2 regions of the Pseudoalteromonas sp. MMG024 genome follow, and region 2 is predicted to be linked to the other one. Evidence: predicted binding sites of a transcription regulator. Region 2 holds the regulator's gene; the other holds the start of a gene.
What was found. Region 2 encodes MetJ, which represses methionine synthesis genes. Its sites were predicted from a motif close to TAGACGTCTAGACGTCTA; they were not measured.
Positions count from the first base shown of each region.

Region 1: the regulator MetJ is predicted to act here: its motif matches at 4,831-4,848, upstream of metE (5-methyltetrahydropteroyltriglutamate--homocysteine S-methyltransferase).

Region 1 covers NZ_JAKFZO010000004.1:101,506-108,250, reverse strand. The annotation lists gene L1068_RS05130 (FtsX-like permease family protein) at 1-1,597, shown strand, start outside; gene L1068_RS05125 (TIGR01777 family oxidoreductase) at 1,609-2,505, opposite strand; gene L1068_RS05120 (AI-2E family transporter) at 2,595-3,644, shown strand; gene L1068_RS05115 (LysR family transcriptional regulator) at 3,679-4,563, opposite strand; gene metE (5-methyltetrahydropteroyltriglutamate--homocysteine S-methyltransferase) at 4,867-6,745, shown strand, end outside.
Region 2 covers NZ_JAKFZO010000029.1:23,734-30,478, forward strand. The annotation lists gene metL (bifunctional aspartate kinase/homoserine dehydrogenase II) at 1-1,126, opposite strand, end outside; gene metB (cystathionine gamma-synthase) at 1,135-2,355, opposite strand; gene metJ (met regulon transcriptional regulator MetJ) at 2,546-2,869, shown strand; gene L1068_RS19715 (malic enzyme-like NAD(P)-binding protein) at 2,915-4,156, opposite strand; gene rpmE (50S ribosomal protein L31) at 4,555-4,770, opposite strand; gene priA (primosomal protein N') at 4,982-6,745, shown strand, end outside.

The sequences.
Region 1 (6,745 bases), on a different contig from region 2:
TAATATCTACATTGTACATTTACTGTTAGTGACTGTTTTTTCGGTCATTATTGGTTTGTTGCTTGGTTTTATTTTACAAGTTATCGCAATCGATGTGCTGAGTGAAAAAATGGGTAAAGCCCTGCCGCCAGCATCAATTTGGCCGCTTGGACTCGCCACCTTTACCGGTTTGATTTGCGCCGTTATGTTCTCGCTAAAACCGTTAATGGACTTATTTGATATTCCACCAATGCGCGTGCTGCGCCGTAATCTAGGGGATTCCCTTAAAGTATCAAAACTGCACGTGTTACTTGCAACACTTACCGTGTTTGGCTTGATGTGTTTATTTAGTCGCAGTGTCGTGATTGCGGGCATTATGTTTGTGTCATGTGCGCTTTTAGCGGGCATGTTATTTGGTTTAAGCCGATTACTGTTTACCTCGTCACGTAAACTGGGATTAAAGCCAAGTAATAGCTGGTCTTTGGCAATTGCGTCGCTACAAAAACGCGCTAACGCCAATGCGGTGCAAGTAATTAGCTTTGCACTTGCAATCAAGCTCATTTTATTTTTAGTGGTCATGAAAAACGACTTAATTGCCGATTGGCAATCGCAATTACCTGAAAATGCGCCGAATGGCTTTTTGGTAAATATTAGCGAATATGAACGCAGTGATATCGCCGATTTCTTAGCCGAAAACAATATTCAGCAAACCGATTTTTATTCTGTGGTACGTGGTCGCGTAAATAGCATTAACGGTGAGCAAGTAGCGCGTTCAGTATCGGCGCAAGAAAACGAAAAACGCGATGAAGAAGCGCGCTCGGGTGTAGGTCGCGAGCTCAACTTAACATGGCGTGATACCTTGCCGAAACACAATGAAATTGTTGAAGGTGAGTGGTTAAACCCAGATGCCAACGAGCTTTCCATGGAACAATCTATGGCAGCACGTTTAGGGGTTAAAATTGGCGATGAACTGGAGTTCTTAATCGGTTCGCAGCGTTTTAGTGCCAAAATTACCAGCTTGCGCGAGGTGAACTGGTCTACCATGCAGCCCAACTTCTTTATTATTTTAAGTCCTAACGTGCTGTCACAATTTCCGGCAACGTATATTTCTGCCATTAGCACACCACAAGAGTCAAAACGTGCCTTACAGCAACTCGTGCGCAATCACCCTAGCGTGAGTATTATTGATGTAGATTCAATGATAAAGCAGGTGCGCTCAACTATCGACCAAGTGGCAACGGCCATTAGTTTTGTACTGATAATTGTGGTGATTTGCGGTGCGTTAGTATTGGTGTCGCAAGTGCAGGCAAGTTTGCATGATCGCATGCAAGAAGTGGTGATATTGCGAACTCTTGGTGCTAAAGCCAAGCTCATTAAAAACGCGGTGCTTTACGAATTTGTATTGCTTGGTTTATTTGCCGGCATTGCTGCAGCACTGTTTAGCGATATTGCATTACTCGTTGTGCAGTACCGTATGTTTGAGCAAATTGGTAATTTGCATCCAACAATGTGGCTTTACGGGCCTGTAGTTGGTGCCTTATTCGTAGCAGTGCTTGGTTATAGTTTAGTGGCAAAAACGCTGCGAAAAAACACCCAAGGGCTTGTAAGGGCGCTGTAAAAAAGTGGGCGTTATCGCCCACTTAGTATATTTTCAAGCGCAGGTTTTAAATGTGGAAAATGAAATTTAAAATCTGCGTCTTGCAGCGCTTTTGGTTTAACTGCTTGACCAAATACTAGTAAATCAGCCATCTCACCAAACATTAATCGCAATACAAATTCAGGCATTCTAAAAAAGTTAGGTTTTTCTAACGTTTCACTCAGGCTTTCGGAGAATTGATTATTCGAAACCGGATTAGGTGCCGTTGCGTTAAACACACCGCTTAGCGATTCGTTTTCGATTAAAAACAGAATAATGTTTACCATGTCGTTAATGTGGATCCACGACATTTGCTGTTTACCATCTGCAATAGGGCCGCCTAGGCAAAACTGAAATGGCGGTACCATTTTTTTCAATGCGCCACCGTGTTTTGCAAGCACCACACCGGTGCGCAAAATACACACGCGGGTTTTATCCGATTGTGCTTTTTTGGCAAGCGTTTCCCATTGTTTGCAAAGGTAATGACTATATTCATCAAAAGGTTGGTTATGCTGTTCATCAACCGGGTCAGTTTGTCTGCCATAATAGCCTATGGCACTGCCCGATATAAACGTATGTGGTGGGTTATCTGCTGCGTTAATTTTGTCGGTGATTTGCTCGGTAATGTGCCAGCGACTAGATTCAATTTTTTGTTTTTGCGCTTTGCTCCAACGCTTATCAGCTATTGGTTCGCCGGCAAGGTTAATCACAATATCAAGCTGGTTAAAGTCAATATCTTCAAGGGTTTCAAACGCATTTACATGGTGTCCCAAAATGGTAAACGCTTTTTCTTTTTTGCGGGTTAGCACCATTAACTTATGATGGTTTGCTAAGTGCTTACACAAGTGTGAGCCAATTAGGCCTGTGGCCCCAGTGATTAAAATATTCATAGATAAATCAAATAGCTTCCTATTTGCCACGCTTATAATGTAGCATAGCGCTAATTAGAACAAAGTGATAATACGAACTAAGGATAGCTATGGTTCAGCCCAATTTTACTGGCGCCAGTAAAAGTTTATTGATTTTTGCGGCCTTAATCGTTGTTTTAGCCGGCTTGAAATTAGCAAGCGCAATTGTCGTTCCGTTTTTACTCTCCGTATTTATTGCCATTATTTGTAGTCCGTTGATTAATTTTATGGGACGTTATCGCGTACCAAAAGGCGCAGCAATTACACTGGTTATTTTACTGATAATGTTAATTGTGGTCAGTCTGGCAGGGCTTGTTGGTCAATCGGTTAATGGCTTTTCACAAAACGTTCCCGTGTATAAAGAGCAATTACAAACCGAGTTCTCAGGCCTATTAACCATGTTGGCTGAGTATAATATTTTGATCGATAAAGATCGCATTATGTCGTTTTTAGATCCCGGTAAACTTATCGACCTAGCTGCGAATACGCTCGCCGGCGTTGGTGGCGTAATGGCTGACTTGTTTTTAATTATTCTAACCGTTGTATTTATGCTAGTTGAAGCGCCTTATATCGGTAAAAAAGTGCATTTAGCCCTTGATGATCCCGATATGAAGCAAAAACAAATCGACCTATTTTTAGACTCGGTTAATTCGTATCTCGCTATCAAAACACTGGTTAGTTTAGCGACCGGTGTTTTGGTTACGGTAATGCTTTGGGCATTTGGCATCGACTACTTTATTTTGTGGGGCGTGCTGGCGTTTTTCTTAAATTATATTCCTAATATCGGTTCTATCATTGCGGCAATTCCGGCGGTATTACTGGCTGTTGTACTGCAAGGACCTGGCGTTGCAGGTTTAATTGGCATTGGTTACATGGCAATTAACACCGTAATGGGCAATATGATTGAGCCACGCTTTATGGGTAAAGGCTTAGGTTTATCACCACTTGTCGTGTTTTTATCATTATTGTTTTGGGGCTGGTTACTTGGCACTGTAGGCATGTTACTTTCCGTACCGCTTACCATGGTTGTGAAAATTGCCCTTGAAAACAGTGAAGAAGGGCGTTGGCTTGCAATGTTATTAAGTGGCGAAGAGCAAATTAATGAAGAACTAGAAAGCTAATTTGTAGTTAAATAGATAAAAGGGTTAGCACGTGCTAGCCCTTTTTTTGTTTGCAGGTATTTAAAAAGTGGCGATAAACCGGGTTGTCGCTCATGGTTTTTTTCATCGCTAAATACATAGGGCGCGATAAACCAAGCGCACCTAATGGAATTGACTTAATTAATCCTTGGCTTTCATAAGGGGTTACTAGCCAATCTGGTAAAGCAGCCACACCCATACCGGCGCTTACAAGCTGAAAAATAAGCAAGCCTTGATCGACAGTTTTTAAGGTGCCATCGAAACGCGCATTTTGAATAAAGTGCTTAAAAATATCTTGTCTTTCGCGTGGGATCGGATACGAAATAATCGTTTCGTCTTTTAAATCAAGCGCGGTTACATACGCTTTTTTAGCTAGCGGATGGTCTGGGCTGACAATTAGCTTTAACTTAAAATCAAATAAATGTGCGAACTCAAGGCGCTCTGTTTCACGAATATCCGATGTTAAAACTAAATCCAACTCATCGTTTAACAGCTCCGGAATGGCGTCGTAGCTAAAACCTCGCTCGTAATCTACCTTAATATCCGGCCAAAAGTTGTTAAATTCTTTAATTGTTGGCAATAACCAATGAAAACACGCATGGCATTCAACGCTTAAACGCAATTGCGAGATAGGTTGGTTTAAGCTTTCTTTTAATCTGCATTTGGTTGCTTCCACTTTTGGCAGTACATCGTTAGCAAGTTCTAACAACAACATACCTTGTGGGGTAAAACGTACGGGGTGTGTTTTACGCTCAAACAACTGACAATCGAGTTTGTTTTCTAAATCTTTGATTTGGTGAGATAAAGCAGATTGGGTTAGAAAAAGCTCTCGCGCGGTATTAACCAAAGACCCTGTCTCTTTAAGGGTTGCGATGGTTTTAAGGTGTTTTACATCAATCATCTTTAGGAATACTCATATTAAACTTGAACGACCGTGAGAGAGATTTGATACTAGCTGTTTATTTTTCATGTTTCAATGTTGATTTGTACATATCGTCGTCATTTTAATAATAAATTTCTATTTTATATATATGTATAGGTTATGATAGCGCTGTCAATTGGTGTTTGGATTATATGTGAAACTTTGCTTTTCTATTCTGTATTAATTTATTTCAAGTTAAATTGGAAAAACTTGCGATTTTGTTGAATTAAATTTATCACTAATGTTTAGCCGTTTAAACGTCTTAAATAAAAGGATATCTAGATGGCAATTACAATTCACAACTTAGGTTTTCCACGTATCGGGAAAAAGCGCGAACTTAAAAAGGCGGTTGAGGCCTATTGGCGAAATGAGAGTTCACTCACAGAATTGCAAACGCAAGGACAGACAATTCGCAAAGACAATTGGCAATTACAGCAAAGCCAAGGTGTTGAGTTGTTGCCAGTAGGGGATTTTGCATGGTACGACCATGTACTTAATACCTCTTTGTTGTTCGGCGTGGTACCAAGGCGTCACCAAAATGAAACACAAACGGTAGATTTAGACACCTTATTTCGCATTGGGCGCGGCAGAGCACCGTCTGGTTGTGCATGCGCGGCAAGTGAAATGACCAAGTGGTTTAATACCAACTATCACTACATCGTACCTGAACTGATTGAAAATCAAACATTTGAAATTAGCTTTACAGAGCTATTTGACCAGGTAAAAGAAGCGCAAGCGCTCGGTCATCAGGTGAAACCTGTATTGGTTGGTCCGGTTACTTATTTGCATTTGGCAAAAACTGTCGGCGAATTTGATAAGTTAGCCCTGCTGCCACGTCTACTGACAGCGTATCAACATGTATTGAGTAAATTAGCAGATTTAGACGTTGAATGGGTGCAAATAGATGAACCCATTTTAGCGTTAGAACTAACGCCAGAATACCTATATGCGCTTACCGCCAGTTTTAATAAACTGCAAGGACCAGGTGTAAAGCTACTGCTGGCAACGTATTTTGGTTTAGTTGAAAACTACCTAGATGATATTGCAACATACCCAGTAGACGGCGTACATTTTGATTTGGTTGCCGAAGCGCAAGATATAGAGAAGATTAACGAGCGCATAGCTAAAGATAAAGTATTGTCTTTAGGTGTTATCAACGGCCGTAATATTTGGAAAACGGATCTCGAGGCGGTTTACAACCAAATACAATCGGTGGTTTCATCACGTGAGCATGTTTGGTTAGCGCCTTCGTGTTCGTTGTTGCATACGCCTGTTGATTTAGCCTTAGAATCAACGCTTGATAGTGAAATTAAATCCTGGCTGGCATTTGCAAAACAAAAAGGGCACGAATTATCGTTATTGAAACAGGCCTTGCTGTCGGGGGATGTAACTTCACTTATTGACTATTCAGCGCCAGTGAAAGCGCGTGCGAAATCGCTTCGTGTAAACGATGCTGCAGTGAAGTTACGCCTTGATAGCCTAACCAAGCAAGATGGTGAGCGTACTAGCCCTTTTGCTAAACGTCAGTTGGTTCAAAAGCAAGGGCTTGGTTTACCTATTTTACCAACGACTACTATTGGCTCTTTCCCGCAAACAAAGGCTATCCGTAAGGCGCGTCGCGATTTTAAAGCCGGTAATATTAGCGAAGCCGATTACACGGCTCAAATGCAAAATGAAATTTCCTATGCTGTTGCACAGCAAGAAGCTGTGGAGCTCGATGTGTTAGTTCACGGCGAAGCAGAGCGTAATGATATGGTGGAGTATTTTGGCGAACTGCTCGAAGGCTTTGCCTTTACCCAATTTGGCTGGGTGCAATCGTATGGCTCGCGCTGTGTTAAACCACCAATTATTTGGGGCGATATAAGCCGTAAACACCCAATGACGGTTAACTGGACCGAATATGCACAATCACTCACTAATAAACAGATGAAAGGCATGTTAACAGGCCCTGTGACGATTTTGTTTTGGTCGTTTGTTCGCGATGATCTCGCAAAGCCAATCATTGCCAATCAAATAGCGCTGGCGCTGCGCGACGAAGTGGTTGATTTAGAAAAAGCGGGCATAAACATTATTCAAATTGATGAACCTGCATTTCGTGAAGGGTTGCCGTTAAAAGCATCGAAGTGGCAAAACTATTTAAATTGGGCGGCGTATACGTTTC
Region 2 (6,745 bases):
CACTTTCAAGTAACTGCGATTCACTGCCGGCCTCGCTCACGATTGCCACACCAGAAACATTCGATTCAATAAGCACCGCATCTTGTAAATAATATGACGCAACTTGCTCGCCAAACTGACTTGGTACAAGCAGTAACGTATTTCCCTCTACCTCAAGCGGCTGAAGCGGATGCTGCAGAATAATGCTTAACTCTCGAATGCTATCTTTATTGTTATGAGTAAGTTGAAATACATCAACACTGGCTAGTGTCGTTAAAAAACGTTTTGCTTTCGCTTGTTCGTTAGCAACCACTTGCGTGCCATCACTATGGCTATCGTAGCTACTACGAACGACTAATTTAATATCGCTGTCTTTTAATGGTGTAAGCGTTTTAGCATGCAATACAGGGTTACCCAATCGCGCTAATTGTTGTGCTTGCTGCTGGCTAATTTTATTGTATTTAACCGCCTTCTCTACTTTACGTGGATCGGTACTGTAAACGCCTTGAGTATCTGTCCAAATTGTAACACTGCTGGCATTAATATATTTACCAAGCAAAGTCGCACTGTAATCGCTACCATTTCGGCCTAGCGTCACCGTGTTACCCACTTCGTCACTTGCGATAAATCCTGTCACCACATTAAGTTGATCGCTCTTTAATGCCTGACAGCGTGCAGTATTTTCTTGATGCTTAAGATTATTTTGTGCAACAACAAATAGCTTGCGGCTATCAAAGTGAGTCGCAGCAACCCCTTGCTTATTTAAATAATGCGCAAGTAATCGGGCAGACCACAGCTCACCGTGAGCAAGCAACCACGCCTGCTCTAACTCTGCACAGCCAGCACGTTGAGAGATTGCATTAATATCATCAATAAAGTGAGCATACACTTCACTTTTATCACCTAGTAATTCAGAAATCAGTGCGCATTGGTGATCTTTTAGTAACGCAATTACCTCGCCAACACCTTTATGATCTTGATTGTGATAACACGACCACAAGCGCACAAGCGTGTCGGTCGTTTTACCTGCTGCAGATACAACAATGGCATCGCCATACGCTAGTTGCTGACAAATATTGGCAACTGCATGGTAGCGCTTAGCACTGCTTAGGCTTGACCCACCAAATTTATATACTTGTTTTGTCATTTAAATAATCACCACAATGCAGGTCGTGCAGCGCAGCATTGAGTGCTTTTTTCTCCACCAGCAGCGACATCTTTGTTAATTGTTTTTGCAAATGCTTGTTCAAGATCTGCGATTAAATCTTCAACATCTTCAATACCAACAGAAATACGAATTAACGTATCGTTTACGCCCGCTTTAATGCGTGCTTCAGGCGCCATGCCGGCGTGTGTCATGGTAGCCGGGTGGCAAATTAAGCTCTCTACACCACCAAGTGATTCAGCAAGGCTAAACTGTTCTACACTCGTTAAAAATTTAGCCGTATCTTCAATTGTGCCTTTAATACTAAAGCTCACCATGCCACCAAAACCTTTTTGCTGTGCTTTTGCTAAGTCATGTTGTGGATGACTTTCAAGGCCTGGGTAATAGACTTTCTCTACATGCTCACATGTCTCTAAGTAACGAGCGATGGCAAATGCGTTTTCTTGGTGCTGTTTAATACGCACATTTAAAGTACGAATACCACGCAGCGTTAAATACGCATCAAATGGCGCACCTGTAATGCCAATATTATTTGCCCACCAAGCGAGCTCTTCACCTAACTCCGCAGTGCGTGTGATAACCACGCCACCAACAACATCTGAGTGGCCATTGATGTATTTTGTGGTTGAGTGGATAACAATATCTACACCAAATGAAATTGGGTTTTGTAATGCAGGAGATAAAAACGTGTTGTCAGTTCCCACTAACGCCCCTACCGAATGAGAAACTTCCACTACTTTGGCAATGTCAGTTAAACGTAAAACTGGGTTACTTGGCGTTTCAATCCACACTAGCTTAGGTTTAATTGCTTTAATCTGCTCATAGCAAGACGCTTGTGTAAAGTCGACAACCGCTACTTTTAATAAACCGCGTTTTTCAAGGCTCGTGAATAAACGGTAACTGCCGCCATAGCAATCATGAGGAATTAAAATGGTGTCTTCTGGTGTTAAGATTTGTGTGCATAAGTGAACAGCAGCCATACCTGTTGCAGTTACAATCCCCTTTTTACCACCTTCTAGCTTAGCAAGCGTATCAGCCAAAATATCGCGATTAGGATTACCGCTACGGCCATAATCATAATCACGCTTTTTATCAAAATCGGCGAACGAATAAGTCGTCGATAAATATAACGGTGGAACAACCGCACCATGATGCTTATCTGCGGTAATGCCATTGCGAACAGCAAGGGTTGTTTGTTTGTTCTGCTTCATAACTCTGCCAATTAGATGTTTAGACGTCTAAAAGGTTAAACCACTAAACAGTGGAAGTCAAAACTTTTACACGTCTATATAGCCAAATAAATGATATTTGACTATATATTTTAAAACGATAAAATTTTGCCTCTTAATATACAGGCTATCGTCAAAATTAAATCGTAACAGATATAGGCTAGTACACTTTATGGCAACTGAATGGAACGGTGAATATATTCACCCATATGCAGAACACGGTAAAAAATCAGAACAAGTGAAAAAAATTACCGTATCTATCCCACTTAACGTATTGAAAGTACTGACAGACGAGCGCACTCGTAGACAAGTAAATAACTTACGTCATGCAACCAATAGCGAACTACTGTGTGAAGCATTTTTGCATGCGTTTACAGGTCAGCCATTGCCAGACGATGAAGATTTGAGAAAAGATAACCCTGAGCATATTCCGCAGCGGGTAAAAGAAATTCTTGCTGAACGCGGCTTACCAGTTCCAGAGCTTGAAGATGAATAAAAAAAACCTCAGCAATTGCTGAGGTTTTTTTTGCTTTTAATCAAGTTAAAGCATGTAGTTTTCTGGCATTTCAATCTGCGCAACGCCCGACTCAACCGCGGCTTCAGCAACAGCACGCGCTACACGCGGAAGCAAACGCGGGTCCATTGGCTTAGGAATGATGTAATCTTTACCAAATTCAAGATTTGATTCACCAGACGCTGACAATACCTCTTGCGGTACTGGCTCTTTAGCAATTTCGCGAATCGCATTTACCGCCGCAATTTTCATTTCGTCATTAATCGCTGTTGCGCGCACATCAAGCGCACCACGGAAAATAAACGGGAAGCACAATACGTTGTTAACTTGGTTAGGGTAATCTGAACGACCTGTAGCCATAATTAAATCATTGCGCGCAGCATTCGCCACTTCCGGTTTAATTTCCGGATCAGGGTTAGAACACGCAAATACTACTGGCTTATTTGCCATCAGCTTTAAATCTTCAGGAGCAAGTAAGTCAGGACCTGAAACACCCACAAATACGTCTGCTTCTTCAATAACATCTTGTAAGGTGCGCTTATCTGTATTGTTTGCAAATAGCATTTTGTATTCATTTAGGTCTTCACGACGCGTATGAATAACCCCTTTTCTATCAAGCATATAAATGTGCTCACGTTGTGCACCACATTTAATTAACAGCTCCATACACGCAATTGCTGCTGCACCTGCACCTAAACATACAATTAATGCATCTTTTAACTTTTTACCTTGGATCTCTAACGCATTCAGCATGCCCGCCGCAGTTACAATCGCGGTACCATGTTGGTCATCATGAAATACTGGCACACTGCAACGTTCAATAAGCGCTTTTTCAATTTCAAAACACTCTGGCGCTTTAATATCTTCTAGGTTAATACCTCCAAAAGTATCTGCAATATTTTCTACAGTATTAATAAAGTCTTCGGTAGTACGGTGCTTAACTTCAATATCAATTGAATCTAAACCAGCAAAACGCTTAAATAATAACGCCTTACCTTCCATAACAGGTTTTGATGCAAGCGGCCCTAAATTACCTAAACCTAAAATTGCAGTACCGTTTGAGATAACAGCGACCATATTACCCTTTGCAGTATATTTGTATGCATTGTTCGGATCTGCTGCGATCTCACGAACCGGTTCAGCAACACCAGGACTATAAGCTAATGCAAGATCATTAACTGTCTCTGCTGGTTTGGTTAATTCGATGCTGATTTTTCCAGGAACGGGTTCAGAATGGTATTGTAGCGCTTTTTCTCTTATGTCAGACATGCGTGCCTTATCCTACGATGTTAAAAGTGAGAGATACTGGTTTAATAGTACGGCATTTAGAGTAAATAGAAGTTAAATGCGGTTATATCTTAACCTAAGACCATAGTTGAATTTACAACAATAGGCTTGTGGATATTTTCTGCTAAATCATTACCAGATTGAAGTTAATTCAGATCCGACCAGATTCACAGCCATCTATTTTTTACACTCGACAGATACTATTTTGCCAACAGATAGTAAAAATAATGAATATTGAAGCTATCTATAATCCAGTATATAGCCATCTATTTAGAATAAAAAGACATAGAAAAACCATATAACATGACAAAAATTCATATTAAATTTTAGATACAAAAAAAGCACCCTTAGGTGCTTTTTTGAAAGAACTAAAATAGCTCTTATTTTTTGCTTGAAAGCGCGCCAAAACGCTTGTTGAAGCGATCAACACGACCACCTGTATCAAGCACTTTTTGCTTACCAGTGTAGAACGGGTGACACTCTGAACAAACATCTAAGTGGATGTCTTTACAAAGAGTTGAACGCGTTTCGAATTTGTTACCACAAGAACAAGTAGCATTGATTGCTTCGTACTTAGGGTGGATACCTTCTTTCATAGTAAACCTCTAATTAGGCCGCATCGCTCTCCAAACCCGAAGTCTGGCACCATACGTTGTTAAACAAAAATATATAGGGCGCGAATTCTAGCCAACTAACATATCAATAGCAAGATCTTTAACCATCTTCAGATAAATTTTGTTTAACACTAGCCGCAAACACAATGCCATGATTTAATTTCCACAAATGCGCTCTAAAAATAAAAGTTGAATGACTACGCCTGTTGTTGCAGAAATTGCCTTAAATATACCGCTTTACCGTAACTTTGATTACCTCGTAGAACCTCAGTTTCAAACTAATATTGCGGTGGGTTGTCGTGTTGCAGTTCAATTTGGTCGTCAGCAACTTATCGGCATTGTTGTTGCGTTAAAATCAAATAGTGAATTTCTCGATAAACTAAAACCTATTTCACGTTTAATTGATAACAACGCGATTATTGATCGCCATATGATTAGCCTGATCGAATTTGCGAGTCATTATTATCAAAACCCGCTTGGAGAGTGCTACCAAGTTGCACTACCAACTCTGTTAAATAAAGGCGAAGCACTTGATAAGTCTGCGGTGCCCATCATTAAACTGGTCGATGAAAATGCATCAGTGAATGGTAAAAAACAGCGCCAACTAATCGAGCATTTAGTTGATTCGGGCAGTACGCCAGTTACCGAATTGAGTGCGCTCGGGTTTAGTAGTGCAACCGTTAAATCACTGCTGGAAAAAGCGATTATTGAGAAAACGGTTGAATATAATCGTGATTGGCAATCAAAACCTATCGCAATCGGCGATAAACCCAAACTTAAGCGTGAACAAGCTATTGCACTTGCAGCAATTAATCAAGCTACAGGCTATACGTGCTATTTGCTTGAAGGTGTAACTGGCAGCGGAAAAACAGAAGTTTATCTGCAAGCTTTAGAAAAGCCATTGCAACAAGGTAAACAAGCGTTAGTACTGGTACCCGAAATTGGCTTAACGCCACAAACCGTTAACCGCTTTCGTAGGCGCTTTCCTAATGTGCCTATTATGCTTTGGCACTCAGCAATGACGGATAATGAACGCCTATCAACTTGGCGTGCAGCACAAACTCAAAGCGCTGCCATCGTAATTGGCACCCGCTCTAGTGTGTTTTTACCATTTGCCAAACTTGCGATAATTATTGTTGATGAAGAGCACGACTTGTCATTTAAACAGCAAGATTCTCTGCGCTACCACGCCCGTGATTTAGCTTGCTTCCGCGCTGCTAAACTTGCTATTCCACTAATTTTAGGTAGTGCAACGCCGTCGCTCGAAACGATTCATAATGCCACAAATAATAAGTACCAATTGCTTACATTAACTGAGCGAGCACAAACACAAAGCGATAATCAGTATGTGCTACTTGATATGCGAGGGCAGCATCAGCAGTCTGGTCTTGCGCTTGCAACGCTTGATTACATCAAAAAAGAGCTTACTAAAGGTAAGCAAATTATGGTGTTTTTAAATCGTAGAGGTTTTTCGCCTAGTCTTATTTGCCACGAATGTGGCTGGTTAAGCCAATGCCAACATTGTAGCGCCAATGCCACCTATCACAAACATATTCGCAATTTAATTTGCCATCATTGCGGTGCGCAAGAGCATGTGCCAACACAATGTCCAAGTTGTGGTAGTACGCAAATTATCCCTGCAGGACAAGGTACAGAGCAAGTTGCTGAGTTTTTAGCTGAGAGCTTTCCAGACACCCCAATCACCCGAGTTGACCGCGATTCAACCCGCAAAAAAGGCAGTTTGGAAAGCGTATTGCACGACATAAACAAAGGCGAACCACGCATTTTAATTGGCACGCAAATGCTCGCTAAAGGACATCATTTTAGTGAAGTGTCGTTAGTCGTCATTATGGATGTCGATAGCGGACTCTACTCTTACGATTTTCGCGCTACAGAGCACCTAGCCCAATTAATTACCCAAGTTTCAGGTCGCGCAGGGCGTAGCGGTGAAGCCGGC